Linked DNA regions of Pseudobacteriovorax antillogorgiicola. Each later gene encodes a partner of the first gene's protein in a complex. Links are inferred from orthologs where the notes say so. Each region holds a gene or a part of one and is shown on either strand. Other genes may lie near its edges. The genes, in order: B9N89_RS25405 and fabF.

Region 1 (8,408 bases):
ACCGCGAATCACAGCTCCAAGGCAGATGACCGCATCAAAGCCTTTGCTGCGAGCAGCCTTGGCAGCGACTACCGGAATCTCGAAGGCCCCTGGCACCCAGGTTGTGAATATTTGGTTATCTTGGAGACCGCCGTCTTTAAGAGTTTGTACGGCGCCATCCACTAATGAGCGGGTTACCAATTCATTAAAACGAGCTGCAACGATGAGAACTTTTTCAGCCATGAAAACCCTCTATTTATAAGAAAAAACGTTGGTTTCAACAATCTCAAGACCAAACCCTGAAAGCCCTTTCAAGGCCATCGGGGATGTGGTGTGGATGCGCATCTTAGAAACCCCCAGAGACCTAAGAATTTGCGCTCCGGTCCCATGAAGGCGAACATCAACTCCCGGAGCTTTTTTATTTGCTTTTGACTCTTTTGGTTTCTTTTGGAAGTCAGAAATCAGTTCTTCGAATTCAGGGACCAATGACTGCTCGGATCGAGTCAGATAAATAAGAATGCCACGATCCACTTGCTTGAGCATATCCAAACCATAAGCCAGTCGTTTGCCGGAACCCGCGTCTCGCGATCCAATAGCGTCACATAAGTTCTTTTGGCCATGAACCCGAACATCAACCACGTGATTTTCGAAGCCGTCGCCTTTGAGTATGGCTAGGTGCTCCGAGCGATCGACGAGATTGCGAAACAAAACCCCTGTAAAGGGACCAGCGTCCGTTAGAATTTCTTGGCGTTCGACCTCTTCAACCATAGTTTCTTTAAGAAGTCGGTACTGAATGAGATCTGCGATCGCGATGATCGGAATATTGTGCTCTTTGGCGAAGGTTTCGAGGTCGGACATTCGAGCCATTGTGCCATCGTCATTCATGATCTCGCAGATCACGCCGGCACCTTTATAGCCTGCCATCTTTGCGATGTCTACCGAGCCTTCAGTATGCCCGGCACGCTCAAGAACGCCTCCTGGTCTGGCCTTGAGAGGGAAAATATGTCCTGGTACAACAATGTCTTCAGGTTTTGCGCCGTTTGCAATGGCGACTTGGATGGTGTGGGCGCGATCTGCGGCCGAAATACCAGTGGTCACTCCATCACGAGCTTCGATGCTCACAGTAAATGCCGTGCCTTGCGTGGGTAGGCGCTTGGTGCTGTCTTCCATCATGGGGAGCTTAAGGGCATCAACTAGCTCAGGTTCGAGCGTTAGGCAGATAAGGCCTCGTGCGTACTTAGCGAGAAAATTAATTTGTTCTGGAGTCACGCATTCTGCTGCTAGGACGAGGTCTCCCTCATTTTCGCGGTCTTCATCGTCGACCATGATCACCATTCGACCATTGCGAATGGCTTCGATAGCCTCACCAACTCGGTTTAACATTCGATCCTGTTCCGCCCCTGTATTCATAGAAACCCCATAATATTAGGTGGTTGCCCTGCAGCAATGTCAAAGAACTCCTCACGACGCCAAGAAGATAGCAACCTAATATATCTAGGCCAAACTAGCAAGCTATTCATCGGACTACAGCGGGAAACTTAAATGCTACAAAAGCGTTTACATCTTAGTTTGGCTGGAACTTACTTAATCTTTCCATGAACTTGGAGATCATATCCACCTCAACATTCAGCTGCCAGCCGACAGGAAGCTCCGCGAAGGTGGTTTCTTCGATGGTGGCAGGGATAAGCATCAGGTGGATCAGGCTGTGAGCCGATTCATCTTTCAGTTCATTGACTGTTAAGCTAACTCCATCGAGACAAATTGATCCTTTTGGAATCACGTAACGGCTCAAGGAGTGGTTCAAGCTAATGACTACTTCCCAGCCATCGCTTTGTTTGTCAATGGATTCTATGGTGGCTTTGCCGTCTACATGCCCAGAAACCAAATGTCCTCCCAAACGGTCGCCAATCTGCATGGCTCGTTCGAGGTTCACCCGTTTACGAGGGGCCAAAGCGCCCAGGTTGGTCACACTTAAAGTCTCTCGGGAAACATCGAATGAATAACCGTCATCGAAGATCTCTGTTACCGTGAGGCAGCAGCCATTGACTGCGATGCTATCTCCGAACTTGGCATCGAACTGCTTGGGATTCAGCCCTTCGACCACAAAGCGAGAAATTCCCTCGTGATCGTGAATAGATTTGATACGACCCGTAGTCTCGACTAGTCCAGTAAACATTATGTGAGTTCCCTAACGTCCTTGAGATCTTTAAGCTCGCGCAAAAATTCCTCAGGATCTTTGAAGTCTTTATAGATGGAGGCGAAGCGAACATATGCCACATGATCGGTTTGGCGAAGTTTTTTCATCACCAAGTCACCAATTTTTTGGCTCGTGACCGTTCGCTCGCCGTTACCGCGAAGGTGGGCCTCGATACCTGCAACCATCGACTCGATCTGATCGATGGAAATGTTGCGCTTTCGACAAGCCATAGAAAGGGCGCTGATGATTTTTTCGCGATTGAAAACATCGAAGGTGCCATCTCGCTTTTTCACCTGAAGAGTTAGCTCTTCTTGCTTCTCATAAGTGGTAAAGCGATGGTGACACTTGGTGCAAACGCGCCGACGGCGCACACTGCGCCCTTCGTTGCTGATGCGGCTTTCTAGGACCTTGGTATCGCGTTGGTCACACTTCGGGCATTTCACTTGACTTGGCTCCAACCCGGATAAAGTGGGAATCGAGCCGTCAGTGCCTCAACCTCTTTGTGAATTTTTGCCAGTTCGTCATCCTGACCTACGTGATCGAAGGCCCGTCGAATCCAAACAGCAATCTGCTTCATCTCTTCAGGTCCCATGCCACGCGTGGTGAGTGCTGCTGTTCCCAAGCGGATACCGCTGGTAACGAAGGGACTGCGAGTCTCGCGAGGCACTGTGTTCTTATTTACTGTGATATGGCTTTTGCCAAGTGCTTCTTCCAAGTCTTTTCCGCTGACTTCTGTGCTGGAAAGGTCGAGCAAGACGAGGTGATTCTCGGTGCCGTTGGAAACTATACGAAGGCCGGTTTCCATCAGTCCTTCGGCCAGCGCTTTTGCATTGGCTTTGACACTTTGCTGATAATCTTTGAAGCTTGGCTCAAGGGCTTCTTTGAAGGCTACAGCCTTGGCTGCAATCACATGCTCAAGAGGTCCGCCTTGAGTTCCAGGAAAAACCGCCTTATTAATCTTTAAGGACTCATCATTCCATAGGAGAAGGCCGCCCCTTGGTCCACGGAGGGTCTTGTGAGTCGTTGTTGAAACGACATGGGCGAATGGCACTGGGTTTTGGTGTTCACCGGCAGCGACAAGCCCTGCAATATGAGCCATGTCCACAAAGAGATAGGCACCAACTTTGTCGGCGATCTGCCTAAAGCGGGCGAAATCGATCTCTCTCGGGTAAGCACTTGCTCCAGCGATAATCATTTTGGGTTTGACTTCCGTGGCAATTCGCTCCACTTCGTCGTAGTCAAGGAGTTCCGACTCGGGGCTTACACCATAGAAGTGGGATTCATAATTGATTCCCGAGAAGTTTACCTTGGAGCCATGAGTGAGGTGTCCCCCATGGGATAGGTCCATGCCTAATACTCGATCGCCAGGGCTGAGAAGGGCTAGATAAACCGCAGCATTCGCCTGAGCACCGGAGTGAGGCTGTACGTTTGCAAACTTGGCTCCGAATATTTCCTTGGCACGATCGATGGCAATCTGCTCGATGCCATCGACTTTGGAACAACCGCCATAATAGCGCTTACCAGGAAGGCCTTCGGCGTATTTATTGGTGAGGATGCTGCCCGCAGCCGCAACCACGCGAGGGGACGCAAAGTTCTCAGACGCGATCAGCTCCAAACCAGTTTCCTGTCGCTCTAACTCTTGCTCGATGAGGTCGAAAACCAAAGGATCGTAATCCGATAGTTGTTGCCAGGGTTTGCTCATGACGATGTCCCTTGTTTTATTGAGTTTCTAGTGCCGAGATTTTATCGAGCCGACGCTGGTGGCGGCTGCCTTCAAACGAGGCTTCAAGCCAGATTTGAACCAGATCAAGGGCTCTATGATGATTTAATACTCTTTCCCCAAGGCAAAGAACATTAGAATTATTGTGGAGGCGTGACATTTTGGCCGTAAAATCATCCCAAACGAGAGTTGCACGAATACCGGCGACCTTATTTGCTGCTATTGACATGCCAATACCTGTGCCGCAAATTAGGATGCCTCGCTCGCATTTGCCGGCGGCTACATCTTTGGCTAGTTTTTCTGCATAATCTGGGTAGTCAACTGAGGTGGCGTCATCTCTTGCTACGCCATAATCTTGAACTTCGATATTTTGTGAGTCTAGAAACTCGACCACGAGATGTTTCAGTTCTCGCCCTCCGTGGTCCGAGGCGATTCCGATTTTCATACCCATATGTGTTGCGCCTTATCCACCCTAGATAGACAATCGACTCAGGCAAGAGAGGGGGGACTCATTGCCCCAGGCTCAACCGGAAACGACTTGGGTGATAAGAAAGTAGAAGTGGGCTCCCGCTTCCGCAGCACTTCAGCATTTCCGGAGGAGTCCTAAGCTAGGTCTTGCGTTTTTTTCACGTAAGACACTGCATCTTCAACGGTACGGATGCCTTCAGCTTCTTCATCTGGGATGTCGATGCCAAATGCTTCTTCCATAGCCATCACAAGTTCAACGATATCTAGGGAATCAGCACCTAGATCTTCAATGAATTTTGCTTTACCAACAACTGCTGCTTCTTCAACACCAAGTTGGTTCACGACGATTTGCTTAAGTTTTCCTTCGATATCTGCGGACATGCTAAAACCTCCAAAGTGGCATATGTAAGCCTAATGTTAGACTAAAAAAACAAAATCTAGGGTGGAATGCAAGAAAATATTGCAGGGTAAGACGCATATAGGCTTTCGGTAAATATGAGTGAATTTGTAATCAAGGTAGCTTTAAAAAAGCGATTTTTGCAAGTTAATTTACTGTATGTAGGCTTTCTGGTAGGTACAATTGGTGGGATACGATGGTAGGAGTGAACTTTTGACAGATTTTAACGCATCTCTAGTGGTGGCATCCGATATCCATCTGCATTCTGCCTATGATGAAAAGGGTCGTCTGCTTCTAAAGGCTCTGAGGCAAGTTGCTGAAGGGAATGTCGAGTACTTTGTTTTCCTTGGGGATATTTTTGATTTCTGCCTTGGCAGTCATCCCTATTTTCAGAGGCGGTTTGAAGCTATTGGAGCGGCTTTGGAGGCCGTGGCTGCTTCTGGAACCCGTGTGATCTACCTTGAAGGCAATCATGAGTTTCGGATTAAGGATTTCGGCTGGGAAGGAGTAGAGTTTTACCCTTCTGGAGAAGCTGAGCTTGAAATTAGCACCGGAGAACGGTTCAAAATGGCTCATGGCGATATGATATATTCCCACGAACGGTATAAGAAATTCCGAAAGGTTGTGAAGTCACAATGGCTTACTGGTGCGGCTCGTCTAGTGCCCGGTCCCCTCATGAACTGGTTGGCCACTCGGGGAGCTCATATCTCGCGCTCTCAAGATGAATATCGAACGATCAATCACGACGCAATACTGGGTGCGGTCTACTCATGGCTCGAAACCACAGCCCACGACTACGGTTTGTTTGGGCACTTCCATGTGCCTTATGCAGAATCCCGTCGCGACGGGCGAAAGGGTGGTGTCTTTAGTGTGGACTGCTGGGATAAGCCCAACTTTTTGGTGTTTCGGGAAGGGGCCTTTCATAGGTGGCTGCCTCAAGAAGCCAGTAAGCGGCCACAGCTTATGCCGGCCAAACCACTTCTTGCCGGTAACCAAGGCTAGGATGCAGCGTTGCTTGCTTCGGGTGACTCTCCATGGTCGACGAGGATGTAGCAAGTTTTTGCGTTAGGATCATTTCTCACTTGGAATCCCAGCTCATTCAAGTCGATCTTTTCCAGGTCAATAGACTGCGAAGGCAAAGCTTCGAAGACCTCGCTTTGCACCGCTAAAATATCAGCCGAAAGATGTCTTGATTTGCCAAGCTTCATGGCAAACTCCTCGTAGCGTGTGGCGAGGATGAGTGCCTCTCCAAAAAGATCGTAGTCCACTGGTTCACTGCTTGGAAAAAAACTCAACACGTCCCCCTTGGCAAGCCCGGCGGTGCAAAAACTAATGCCTTCGAGGGAAAACCGCTGGCGGCACCTTTGGAATATTTTTATCATATCCTTGGCAAGTAAGATGGCTTCTTTCTCGGGTCCTCCTGCTGATTGATCAGGTGCTAAAAAAGGAAAGTTTACGGTACACAGAAAGCCGTCACCCATCTCTTTGACCCTATGAGCGCTGGCTTGCAAGGGATCTGCACGATAGCCTTGACTGATCCTGTCATTGAACTGTGAGAATAGCTCTCTAAAGAAGCGAAAGGCCAAGCTGGGGTCGATCTCAGAACTAGCGACAGCATCAAAGGAGAGAGCAATAGCCTTGCCAGTGCCGCACGGCATTGTTGATTCAAGTTGGTTTCCTTGCTCCATCTGCTGGATCTGATGGGGGTAAAAAACTTTTTGCAGTTGTTGGTAGGAGTGATTCTTTGCAGCTAGTGCAGAAAGCTCAGTTTGTCTGGCTTTGATACTCATAGCAAATGAGAAAATACAGGTTTCTAAAACGATACCAATAAATGGAGACCAAGCGAGGACCGCTAGGGATTCATAGTTCACCATCATGGAAAGGCCAATAGAGACAGCGAGTACTAGCCATCCAGCAAGTAGGTGTATGGCTACTTTTTCACCCTGTCTTAATCTGTAAAGGGATGTGAAGATGGCAAATCCTACACAGGAAGATACAGATAGAACCAAACTAGATACAGCTATTAGATGAAAAACATTACCTATGATAGCGAGGCAGCTGACTAAGATAAGGAGCCATTGTGCTCGACGCAGTTTGCGATGGTTAGAATCTAACAGAAGATCTCCCACCATGAATAAAAGAAAAATGCCGCTGCCACCGCTCGCGAGCATGATTAGTGGATGGATGAAGTAGACGTACCCTGCGGAATGGATCAACACAGCTAAAAGGCTAATCGCGTAGGTGCAGTAATAAAGAAAGTAGCCATGGCGAAAGCTTAGGTACATACCTAGATTATAGATAATCATGATCGCAATGATCCCAAAGCCTATGCCTTCAATCAAGTTGTCTTGGTTGGCGCTAACGATCCAAGCATCTTGAGAGTATATCTGAGGGTTGATGCGAGGGGTGGGATAACCTCCAGGGTCGAGCCATAGCTCAATATGAGCAGGTAGGTCCTGATCAGAGATACTATAGGAGTCGTAGCGATAATCCAGCCGAGGTAATTCGTAGCGTTCCCCTTTGTTTGGCGTGAGAAAGGCCTGTGTCGACTTCCACGGAAAGGGGATAACAAGTACGTAATTCCTTGGGGTAGGATCGGTGTCCGATAGGGTTGCTGAATACTTTAAGATACTTGAGGAATCTAGGCTAGAATATTTGGAAGAGTATCTGTCAATGTAGAAGCTTTTGAAGCTCAGAGGAGACAGGTGACTCTGAGCCACATCGTAGTTGCCAGCTTCTTTATAGTCTATGCCTCGACCATCATTCGATGATGATGGGGTTGGTAAAGCTAAGGCAAATATCGATACTATGAGCCAGCGACTGTGCTTGAGCATAGAGAAACCACGTTTCACAAATTAAAATTCTCATCGGATGAATAGGTTAAGACTTTATCAACGGCGAAAATTTCGTGGTGGTAAGAGTTCTTGACATGAAACAACGGAGGCCTTGAAAGACCTCCGTTGTGAGTTGAGTCTACTTGCTTTTTTTCTTACTGAAGCTTTGCCTGCTCAGCCTTCAAGTAATCGATAAGAGTATCGATCTGCTGATCAGTTAAAGCCTTGAAGCGACGAGGAGGCATGGTTAAGATATGCTCACCTTTGTGAAGCTTCTTCACTTCGCCAGTCTTCTCATCCATGAATTTGATGCCTTCTTGAGCAAGGCGCTCTTCGGAGTAACCTAACTTCAATCGTTCGATTGCTGTGTTGATTTCAGCAACTGCATCGACATCTGGTCTTGCAACCATATTCTGGAAGTTTACGTCGAATCGTGATCGAGAGATGTTTTGATCTAGCTTTCCATTGTGACACTGGAAACAAGCTTGGATAAGCATCGTCTCAGGAGGTGTTCCTGCGCGAACTGCGAAGCCCATGTCTGCGCGTTGTTTTTGGTCTGTACGGAATGCGTTACGGTGATCTTCGAACTGCTCCATGGTTACTAAACCAGCTCGGAAGTCTTGCATCTGCTTCGTGTATTTGTCTAGAAGTGCAGGCTCGGTAACTTTCACATCGTGATACGGGATGGGAATGATGTTACGGCCATCAGCAGATACACCTGTTGAAGCGAGTTGGAAAAGATCTTCCCAAACCTGACTCTCTCCGGGAACGGTGTTGTCTGCAGGCTGTGCGTTGTTTTGTGCTGTAACTTCG
Region 2 (8,428 bases), on another replicon or contig:
AAACTTCCGATCACTCCAAGCAAAGAAAAATCACAGACTGACAAAAAGATCTGCCAGGTGGTAGGGTGTAACAACCCAGTGCACTTCAGGCCACGCACCGACCCCAAAAGAAGGAAGAAAGGCTACTGCACACAGTGTTTCAACCAACGATCTTGAGGTGAACTAAAAGAAATGGCGGCCCCACCAGGAATCGAACCTAGAACTAACGCTTAGGAAGCGCTTGTTATATCCGTTTAACTATGGAGCCAAGGGGAGCTAAATGAATAGCAAAAGCCTTGAGAGAAGTCAAAGCAAAGGGGCCACTGCTGTGACCCCTTGGTCATACTAGGAAAGCATCATCAAAGGATTCTCTAGATAAGCCGCTAGAGTTTGCAGGAACTGCGCTCCTACCGCACCGTCGATGACACGGTGATCACAAGACATGGTGAATTTCATGCGTTGCTGAACTTCAATCTCGCCGCTGTCTCCCACCCACGGTGTAGGAATGGTAGCGCCTACGGCTAAAATCGCAGCCTGTGGAGGATTGATAATAGCTGTAAACTCTTCGATTCCCATCATACCTAGATTGGAAATAGAGAAGGTTCCGCCTTGGTATTCCTCTGGCTTTAGGCCTCCAGATTTCGCCCGGCCGACAAGATCCTTGGTTTGCCGCGCGATGTCCCGAGCACCCAGGATATGAGCACCTCTCACAACTGGTGTGATCAGGCCATCTGGAATAGCTACAGCGACCGAAATATCAGCTGAACCGAACTGACGAATGAAGTCGCCTTGCCACGAAGCATTCACTTCCGGATGCTTCATCAGGGCCTTACCACATGCCTGGACGATGAGGTCATTGACACTGACTTTAGGTGGCGGGTTGTCACCACGATAGCTTTCTACTTCGGCGTTAAGAGACTTGCGCCACTCTAGAAGCTTCGCCATGTTTACGGATCGAGTCAGATAGAAGTGAGGAGCGTCGTTTTTGCCAGCCAGAAGGCGCTTGGCAATCGTCTTCCTCATCATCGAATTTGGCTTGTCTTGGTCGCCAAACTGAGGCAATGGAATCGGCTTTGGTACATCCACGGTGTCACCAGGCTTCGGCTTGCCACCGCCGCTCTGCATTGCTTGTTCGACATCTTTCTGAATGATGCGACCACCAGGGCCTGAGCCATCGATCTGGTCAAGGCTGATATTGTTGTCTTCGGCCATCTTTTTCGCTAGTGGGGACGCTTTTACGCGAGAACCGTCGCCTGAACTTTGGCTCTTGGGAGCGCTAGCCTCTTGCTTCGCAGAGCCTTCATCCCCCGAAGAAGCCTTTTCATCAGACTTTTCAGATTCATCTGCTTTAGACTCGCTTTTGCTACCGCCAGATTTGGCTAGAAGCTTATCGAGATCGAAATCTTCGCCCTTTTCACCAATCACGCAAATCGGGGCATTTAGTTCACAGGCCTCACCACCTTTGACAAGGATCTTCAGAAGTGTTCCTTCTTCAGGTGAGTTGTACTCCATCGTCGCCTTATCGGTTTCGATTTCAACAAAGGCTTCGCCTTCTTCGATGAAGTCGCCTTCTTCTTTAAGCCAAGACGCTATCGCACCCTCTTCCATGGTGTCGCTTAGCTTTGGCATTTCAATTATTTCAGCCATGAGACCGTCCTCAGTTTGCTTATAGGTACATTACGTCTTTGATCGCTTGGGTGATGCGATCTTCCGATGGCATCGTTCGCTCTTCTTGGGCTTCGTTGTAAGGCATTGGCACAAACTCGTTTGTGACCCGCGTTACCGGAGCGTCTAGATAATCGAAGCAAGCGCTTTGAATTCGATCGGAGATTTGCGAGCCTAGAGACGAGAACCCCCATGCTTCCTCTACGATCACAACTCGGTTGGTTTTCTTAACGGATTCAAAGATTAAATCCTCATCCAGTGGCTGGAGCGTTCTAGGGTCGAGGACTTCGACGCTCACACCATCTTTTTCTAGGGCTTCAGCGATTTTCATGCACTTATGCACCACCTTATTCCAGGCGATGAGAGTCACATCTGAACCCTCTTTCTTGATATCCCCTTTGCCAAGAGGGATGAGGTACTCTTCGTCAGGGACTTCGCCCTTCAAGCCGTACATCATCTCACTTTCAAGGAAGATCACAGGGTTGTCATCGCGGATCGCAGATTTTAATAGCCCGAGTCCATCGTAGGGAGTCGAGCAGGTGACAACAATCAGACCTGGAATGTTGGTGATCATCGGCTCTACTGCTTGGCTATGCTGTGCTCCAAGCATGTGAGCAGCACCATTCGGTCCACGAAACACGATGGGCACCTTAAATTGGCCGCCAGACATGTATCGCATTTTTGCAGCATGGTTGATGATCTGGTCGAAGGCCTGGATACCAAAGTTCCAAGTCATCATTTCGATGATAGGTCGCAAGCCAACCATCGCAGCACCGATCCCCAAGCCAGCAAAGCCACCCTCGGAAATTGGTGAATCCCATACACGCTTCTCACCGAACTTTTCTAGGAGACCTTTGGAAACCTTGTAGGCTCCATCGTATTGCGCGACCTCTTCACCCATCAAAAAAATGGTCTCGTCGCGTTCCATCTCTTCTTTCATGGCTCGGCCTAAGGCCTCGCGGAATGTTAATTGCGCCATGTATATCTCTCTTTCGAATAAGTATTAAACCAGAACGTGATCCCAAAGTTCTTCAATCGGTGGATTCGGCGATTCATCAGCAAATGCCTCAGCGGCTTTCACCTGATCTTTAGCCTCCGTATCCCACTCTTTGAGCTGCTCCTCGGTGCTGAGATCGTTCTCAACCAAGTACTTGCCAAGTTGTTTGATGGGGTCTTTATTCTTCTGGTAATCTTCGACTTCTTTTTTCGTTCGGTAGGTGCCGGGATCGGAAACCGAATGACCGCGATAGCGATAGGTAAGGGCTTCCAAAAGGTGAGGCTTTTTATCTTTCCTCATTTTCTCGACAATTTTCGAAACATGCTCTTGCACCGTGATCACGTTCATACCATCACAGTCGGAGTGATCCATGTCGAATGACAAGGCTCGCTTCCAAAGGTGATCAATGCTTGTGGTTCGGCGGATATCCGTTCCCATACCATACTTGTTGTTTTCAATGATGAAAAGTACGGGTAGATCCCAGGTCGCCGCCATGTTCAACGCTTCGAAAAACTGGCCTTGATTCGTTGCCGCATCGCCGAGGTAGCAAACACAGACATCATCTTCTTCACGATAACGAATCGCGAAGCCAACACCGGCAGCCAGTGGCACTTGACCACCAACGATCCCATGCCCACCTAAGAAGCGAAGCGACTCACTAAACATGTGCATCGATCCGCCTTTGCCGCGGCAAATGCCGTCAACTTTGCCGAATAGCTCGGCCATGACTTGCTTTGGCTCGATCCCCTTGCCGATAGCCTGGGTGTGCGACCGATAGCCACTGATCATGTAGTCAGAATCCCGGAGGCTATTCTGAACACCGACCGCTAAGCCTTCTTGTCCTATGTGCAAATGGCAAAACCCAGAGAATTTTCTCTTTGTATAAGCCAAGCCAACACGCTCTTCGAATCTTCTAAAAAGACACATCTGTTTGTACATTGCGAAGAGCTGTTCTTTATCTAAGTTTGTTTTCTTTTTCGCCATAAACACTTCCTAAAACCAGATCAAGCCTATAGACTTCAGACGGCTATCACGCTAGCACGATTGCCGCAAGACTTGTTAGTAAATTTACAAGTTTTTAGGGTCTTTTGACGTTTCGGTGACACTTCGATCAACGATTGGTTTCGTGATCTCCGTGCCTAAGTCGAAATATCATGCAACCCTAATCGATTGCTCGGAATGCCACAGTTGCGTTCGTCCCGCCAAACCCAAATGAATTAGACAGTGCAACAGACACCCGTTTTTCGACAGCTTCGTTGGGGGTGTAATCAAGTGGACACAGCTCATCTTGCTCATGCAAGTTGGCAGTGGGTGGTACAGTGTTGTGGTGAATCGCCAGGATCGAGAAAATCGCCTCGATCCCACCAGCACCACCGATACAATGGCCCGTGACTCCCTTTGTGGACGAAATGGAAAGCTTCTTAGCGTGATCGCCAAATACAGCCATGATGGCCTCGCTCTCGTATTGATCGTTCATCTTGGTCGAAGTCCCGTGAGCATTAATGTAATCAACGTCCTCTGGCTTTAAGCCCCCTGTTTCCAAGGCCATTTTCATGCAGCGCTGCCCACCTTCCCCTTGAGGTGCGGGAGCCGTGATGTGGTGACCATCCCCTGACAAGCCATAACCTACCACTTCTGCGTAAATTTTTGCGCCTCTCTTTTGAGCGCTTTCCATGTCCTCTAAAACCAGAATGCCAGCCCCCTCGCCCATGATAAAACCATCACGATTCTTGTCGAAGGGTCGAGATGCCACAGAGGGCTCTTCGTTGTGAGTGCTTAAAGCTTTCAGGGCATTGAATGAAGCGATGCCTAGCTTTGAGATTGTCGACTCGGAGCCACCACATACCATCGCATCCGCATGACCGTCTTTAATCAAACGAAAGCCCTCGCCAATACCGTGAGTTCCACTAGCACAGGCTGTGGTGGGGCAGATATTAGGCCCTTTGAGATTCTTCAAGATGGAGACGTAGCCGGCAGCCATATTGGGAATTGTATAGGGAATGAAGAATGGTGAAATCCGCTTCTCGCCCTTTTCGTCGAGGACACGGGTACTCTCTTCGATGCACGCTAGGGCTCCCATGCCCACGCCGATGGAGCAACCAATTCGCTCTGAGTTTACTGAGGTATCCAAACCACTTTCCGCAATCGCTTCGTGGGCAGCGACGGCTGCAAATTGGATGAATCGAGTGAGTCGAGCTTGATCCTTTTTACCAATGACAAAACTAGGATCGAAGTCTTTAACCTCAGCCGCTATTTGTACTTTCAAATCACTAGGATCGAAAAGGCTAATCTTAGTTACCCCAGACTCTCCTTGAAGCGCTCGCTTCCAGGAATCCTGAACGTTATTGCCCACAGGAGAAACCATACCTAAGCCAGTAACAACGACACGTCTCATACTTTTTTCACCTTACATTGCCATCGATTGTGTCCTGATTTAACCCTTTTCCCACTTACCAAATCAGCGGGGTGTTAGCACCCCATTTTTTGTGTAGATTTTGTAAAAGCTTGTGTAGGCCCTTAATCCGAAGGGCTAGGGTTATTTCGCTGCCAGATCTTGCGTAGACCAGGGATATAACGAGGGTCTAAGGCAGACTCTGATGGAGGGAGTTTATTTTTTTGATAGACCAGGAAACTACCAAATGCCAAAAGCAGCAAGTTGGGCACCCAAGCTCCTAGAATAGCCGAGATTTGACCTTTTTCCGCCATATACTTAAAGCTCATGAGCACCACATAGCCGAATATAATGGTAAGAATGGCACCAATGTAGCCAAAGCCTCGCCCGCGACGTTCATCTTGAATTCCAAGCACCATGGCAAACAAGGCGAAGGTGATGCAAGCAAAGGGCAATCCAAATCGCTGGTGGAGGAGAAACCGGGCCTTTAGATAGGTTTTTTCTTGATCAGGCCGCCTATTGTTTTCCAGTTTCGAAACATAGTTCCAAAGTTGGCCAGGGGAATAACTTCGATAGTCATCTGTTGCTGAATCCGGACCAAAAATCTGTTCCTGAAAGATACGGATCAAGTCCAGTTCTGCTCGCTTGAATTTTACCACTGATATCTGCTCGGAATCGGGAGCAGTCGAGTAAATCACACCATAGTCGAAGGCCATCGTGAGATCGCCCGACTCTACTGATCCAGACACAGACCCACTGGGTGCAAGCAAGGTGAAACTTTGATCCTTGTTCTTACTTCCTGGAGCTAGCATCACATTCTCAAAGTGAGTTCGATCAGGAGATATGGTTTCCGCGTAGAGGACGTAACCTAGAAAGTCATCAAGAAACACTCCAGGCTTGAGCTGGACCTTGATCATGTTGTCTAATTCAGTTTGGGTCTTGCGATGATAAAACTGTACCGTTTCACGGCGCCCCCAGGGCTCGAAGTACAAGGAGCATATGGTAGCTGTGCCGTAAAGAATCCCACCAATGAGCAGGACCGGCACTGCAGCTCGCTTCAAAGAATAGCCTGACGCTAGCATAGCTGTGTATTCTCCATCGGCGGAAAAGCGGCTAAATGCCAAAAGAACCGCAAACATATAGGCGATGGGTATAGTGAACGAAAGAAACGGAACCATAATGAATAGAAACGGCAAAAGAATATTTTCTAGGGTTAGCCCAAAAGTGACTAAAACTTCAGAAAGTCGGATAAGTTGTGATACGACTATGATGGCACTAAGAACACACAAAGACGTGACAAATTGAGGTAGTAGTTCCTTCAAGAAATAGAAAAAAAGTGTAATGGCTTAGCTCCCTTTCGGCAGGCCTAGAAGGCTTTGATATCAACAACTATAGGATATTAAATTAGCCTTGCATCCGGTATAATAATCAAGTCACCTTGAATCACTTGGCATCATCAAAATGAAGCATATTCTCCGATTAACATCCGTCAGCTCAATCATTTTATTAGCATCTCTTACCTGTTTCAGTCACGGGAATCGCGCCTGGGCAAACGCCACCCTGCCCAAAATTCCTCAGGTTTTGCCTGAGTGGGAGGACATCGCTACTCCTAGCTTGCATAGCATGCCAGTCAATATAGTTCCACGGATTCAAAACAGATTGAAACACTTTTTAAAAGCTCGCGATAACCCTGTCGCAGGGCTTATTTTGGCTGATGTACGCACTGGTAAAGTCCTTGCCATGGTGCAGGGTGCACAGCCCAAAGCGTGGGGTGCCCAAACTAACACGAATCTACATACCGGCTTTCCCGCTGCCTCACTCTTCAAAACCATCGTCGCTGCATCCACCCTGGAATCGACCAACATCGACAGCCTACAAGGCTCAACCTTGGATGGTGGCTGCGCGACTGTGAGCCCGCGAGGTTATTGGTTGCGGAATAATGTCCGCGGCAGAAAGTTTAAGATCAACCTCCGCCGAGCGTACGGCAGTTCATGTAACGGTTTTTTCGCGCGCTTGGCTGTCAATGAAATTGGTCTTGGGCCAATCCTCAATATGGCGAAACGCTTCGGCTGGGATGGGAAGCCCGTCACCACTGACTTCTCACTTAGGCCTAGTCCTATTCGCACCCCAAATCCAGCAACGTCCAGCGCCCACCGTGTCGGGAGCTTTGCAGCTGGCTTTGGCAATGTGGGGATATCGGTAGCTCATGCTACTTGGCAGATGCTCGCCATCGCCAATCTGGGCGTTAGCAAGCCTTTGAGGCTTTTTTCAGCAAGCGGCAAGGAGCAAGCTTTGGCTTCAGAGCGGGTTCTTAGCGAAGAGGCCTCTCGTGAACTCCTAGCGATCATGGATGCCACGGTCCTCGGTGGCACCGCGACTTCAGTTTTTAGAAAAGGGCGTTACCGTCGTTTGCGTCAAGATATTGGCGGTAAAACAGGGACTCTCACAGGGGCTCATCCAAAGGGAGTCACCACTTGGTTTGCTGGTGCCTATCCCATTGAGAACCCTGAGGTCGTGGTTGCATCTGTCGTTGTTCTAGAAGATCTCTGGCACATTAAAGCCTCGAACCTTGCAGCGGAAGCGATCTTGGCCCATTATGATTACCGGAAGTCACTCAAACTATCGGAATCAAATAAGAAAATCCCCGCTAAAAATTAGAACTGTGGTATCTGTAATTGTTGTTTGATCTTTACTGTCTTAATTTGGTAACCACAGCACAACGACATAACCCACGCTTGCTTAGAGGTATCGTATGAGCACCCCTAATACCATTCCAGTCATCGATTTAAATGACTACCTTTCGGACGATAAGAACAAAAAACAAAAGTTTGTGGATAATGTAGGAGCCGCCCTAAAGGATGTTGGTTTCTTTGCATTGACAAACCATGGACTGCCACAGGATTTAGTTTCAGAAGCCTACTCGATTTCCGAAAAGTTCTTCAAACTCGATGAAGCGACTAAAAGAAAATACGAGAACCTAGAAATCCAAGGTCAGCGAGGCTACACCTCGTTTGGTCGTGAGCATGCTAAAGACCACGATGCTCCTGACCTTAAAGAGTTCTGGCACGTGGGGCAGGACCTTTCAGACGGGCATAAGCTTGCTGATGTTTATCCACAAAATATCTGGCCTAAAGAGCTGCCTTCATTCGAAACGACTATGAAGGATATCTATCAACAGCTAGAACGATGTTCACTGCAGATATTGGAGGCATGCTCGCTCTATATCGGTGAAGATAAATCACTTTTCCGCGATATGGCAGTCGACGGCAACACCATCCTTCGCCTGATTCATTATCCACCCATTCCAGAAGACGCCAACCCTGCAAGCGTTCGGGCAGCCGCTCATGAAGATATTAACTTAATCACCTTATTGATCGACGCAACAACGTCGGGCC

The links.
Region 2: the proteins of B9N89_RS25405 (region 1) and fabF are in contact, whole or in part, in a solved structure (PDB 6OKG), measured with the Escherichia coli proteins. The link is inferred for Pseudobacteriovorax antillogorgiicola from one-to-one orthologs.

What each region holds. Positions count from the first base shown.
Region 1 is NZ_FWZT01000025.1:44,109-52,516, reverse strand. What follows is about bases 3,123-5,952. They hold B9N89_RS25405 (acyl carrier protein), read right to left. Parts: upstream 4,746-5,952; coding sequence 4,500-4,745; downstream 3,123-4,499. Other genes in these bases: B9N89_RS25395 (7TM diverse intracellular signaling domain-containing protein), read right to left, coding at 5,760-5,952; B9N89_RS25400 (UDP-2,3-diacylglucosamine diphosphatase), read left to right, coding at 4,975-5,763; rpiB (ribose 5-phosphate isomerase B), read right to left, coding at 3,895-4,341; glyA (serine hydroxymethyltransferase), read right to left, coding at 3,123-3,878. Outside these bases: ribH (6,7-dimethyl-8-ribityllumazine synthase), read right to left, coding at 1-222; ribB (3,4-dihydroxy-2-butanone-4-phosphate synthase), read right to left, coding at 232-1,389; B9N89_RS25425 (riboflavin synthase), read right to left, coding at 1,544-2,155; transcriptional regulator NrdR, read right to left, coding at 2,155-2,619; more of glyA, read right to left, coding at 2,616-3,122; more of B9N89_RS25395, read right to left, coding at 5,953-7,613; B9N89_RS25390 (hypothetical protein), read right to left, coding at 7,751-8,408. UniProt on the Escherichia coli protein: Carrier of the growing fatty acid chain in fatty acid biosynthesis.
Region 2 is NZ_FWZT01000048.1:2,722-11,149, reverse strand. What follows is about bases 2,921-5,770. They hold fabF (beta-ketoacyl-ACP synthase II), read right to left. Parts: upstream 5,037-5,770; coding sequence 3,804-5,036; downstream 2,921-3,803. Other genes in these bases: B9N89_RS30610 (LptF/LptG family permease), read right to left, coding at 5,159-5,770; pdhA (pyruvate dehydrogenase (acetyl-transferring) E1 component subunit alpha), read right to left, coding at 2,921-3,625. Also shown: B9N89_RS30640 (DUF6036 family nucleotidyltransferase), read left to right, coding at 1-156; B9N89_RS30630 (pyruvate dehydrogenase complex dihydrolipoamide acetyltransferase), read right to left, coding at 325-1,626; B9N89_RS30625 (pyruvate dehydrogenase complex E1 component subunit beta), read right to left, coding at 1,646-2,623; more of pdhA, read right to left, coding at 2,648-2,920; more of B9N89_RS30610, read right to left, coding at 5,771-6,355; B9N89_RS30605 (penicillin-binding transpeptidase domain-containing protein), read left to right, coding at 6,495-7,691; B9N89_RS30600 (isopenicillin N synthase family dioxygenase), read left to right, coding at 7,786-8,428. UniProt on the Escherichia coli protein: Involved in the type II fatty acid elongation cycle. Catalyzes the elongation of a wide range of acyl-ACP by the addition of two carbons from malonyl-ACP to an acyl acceptor.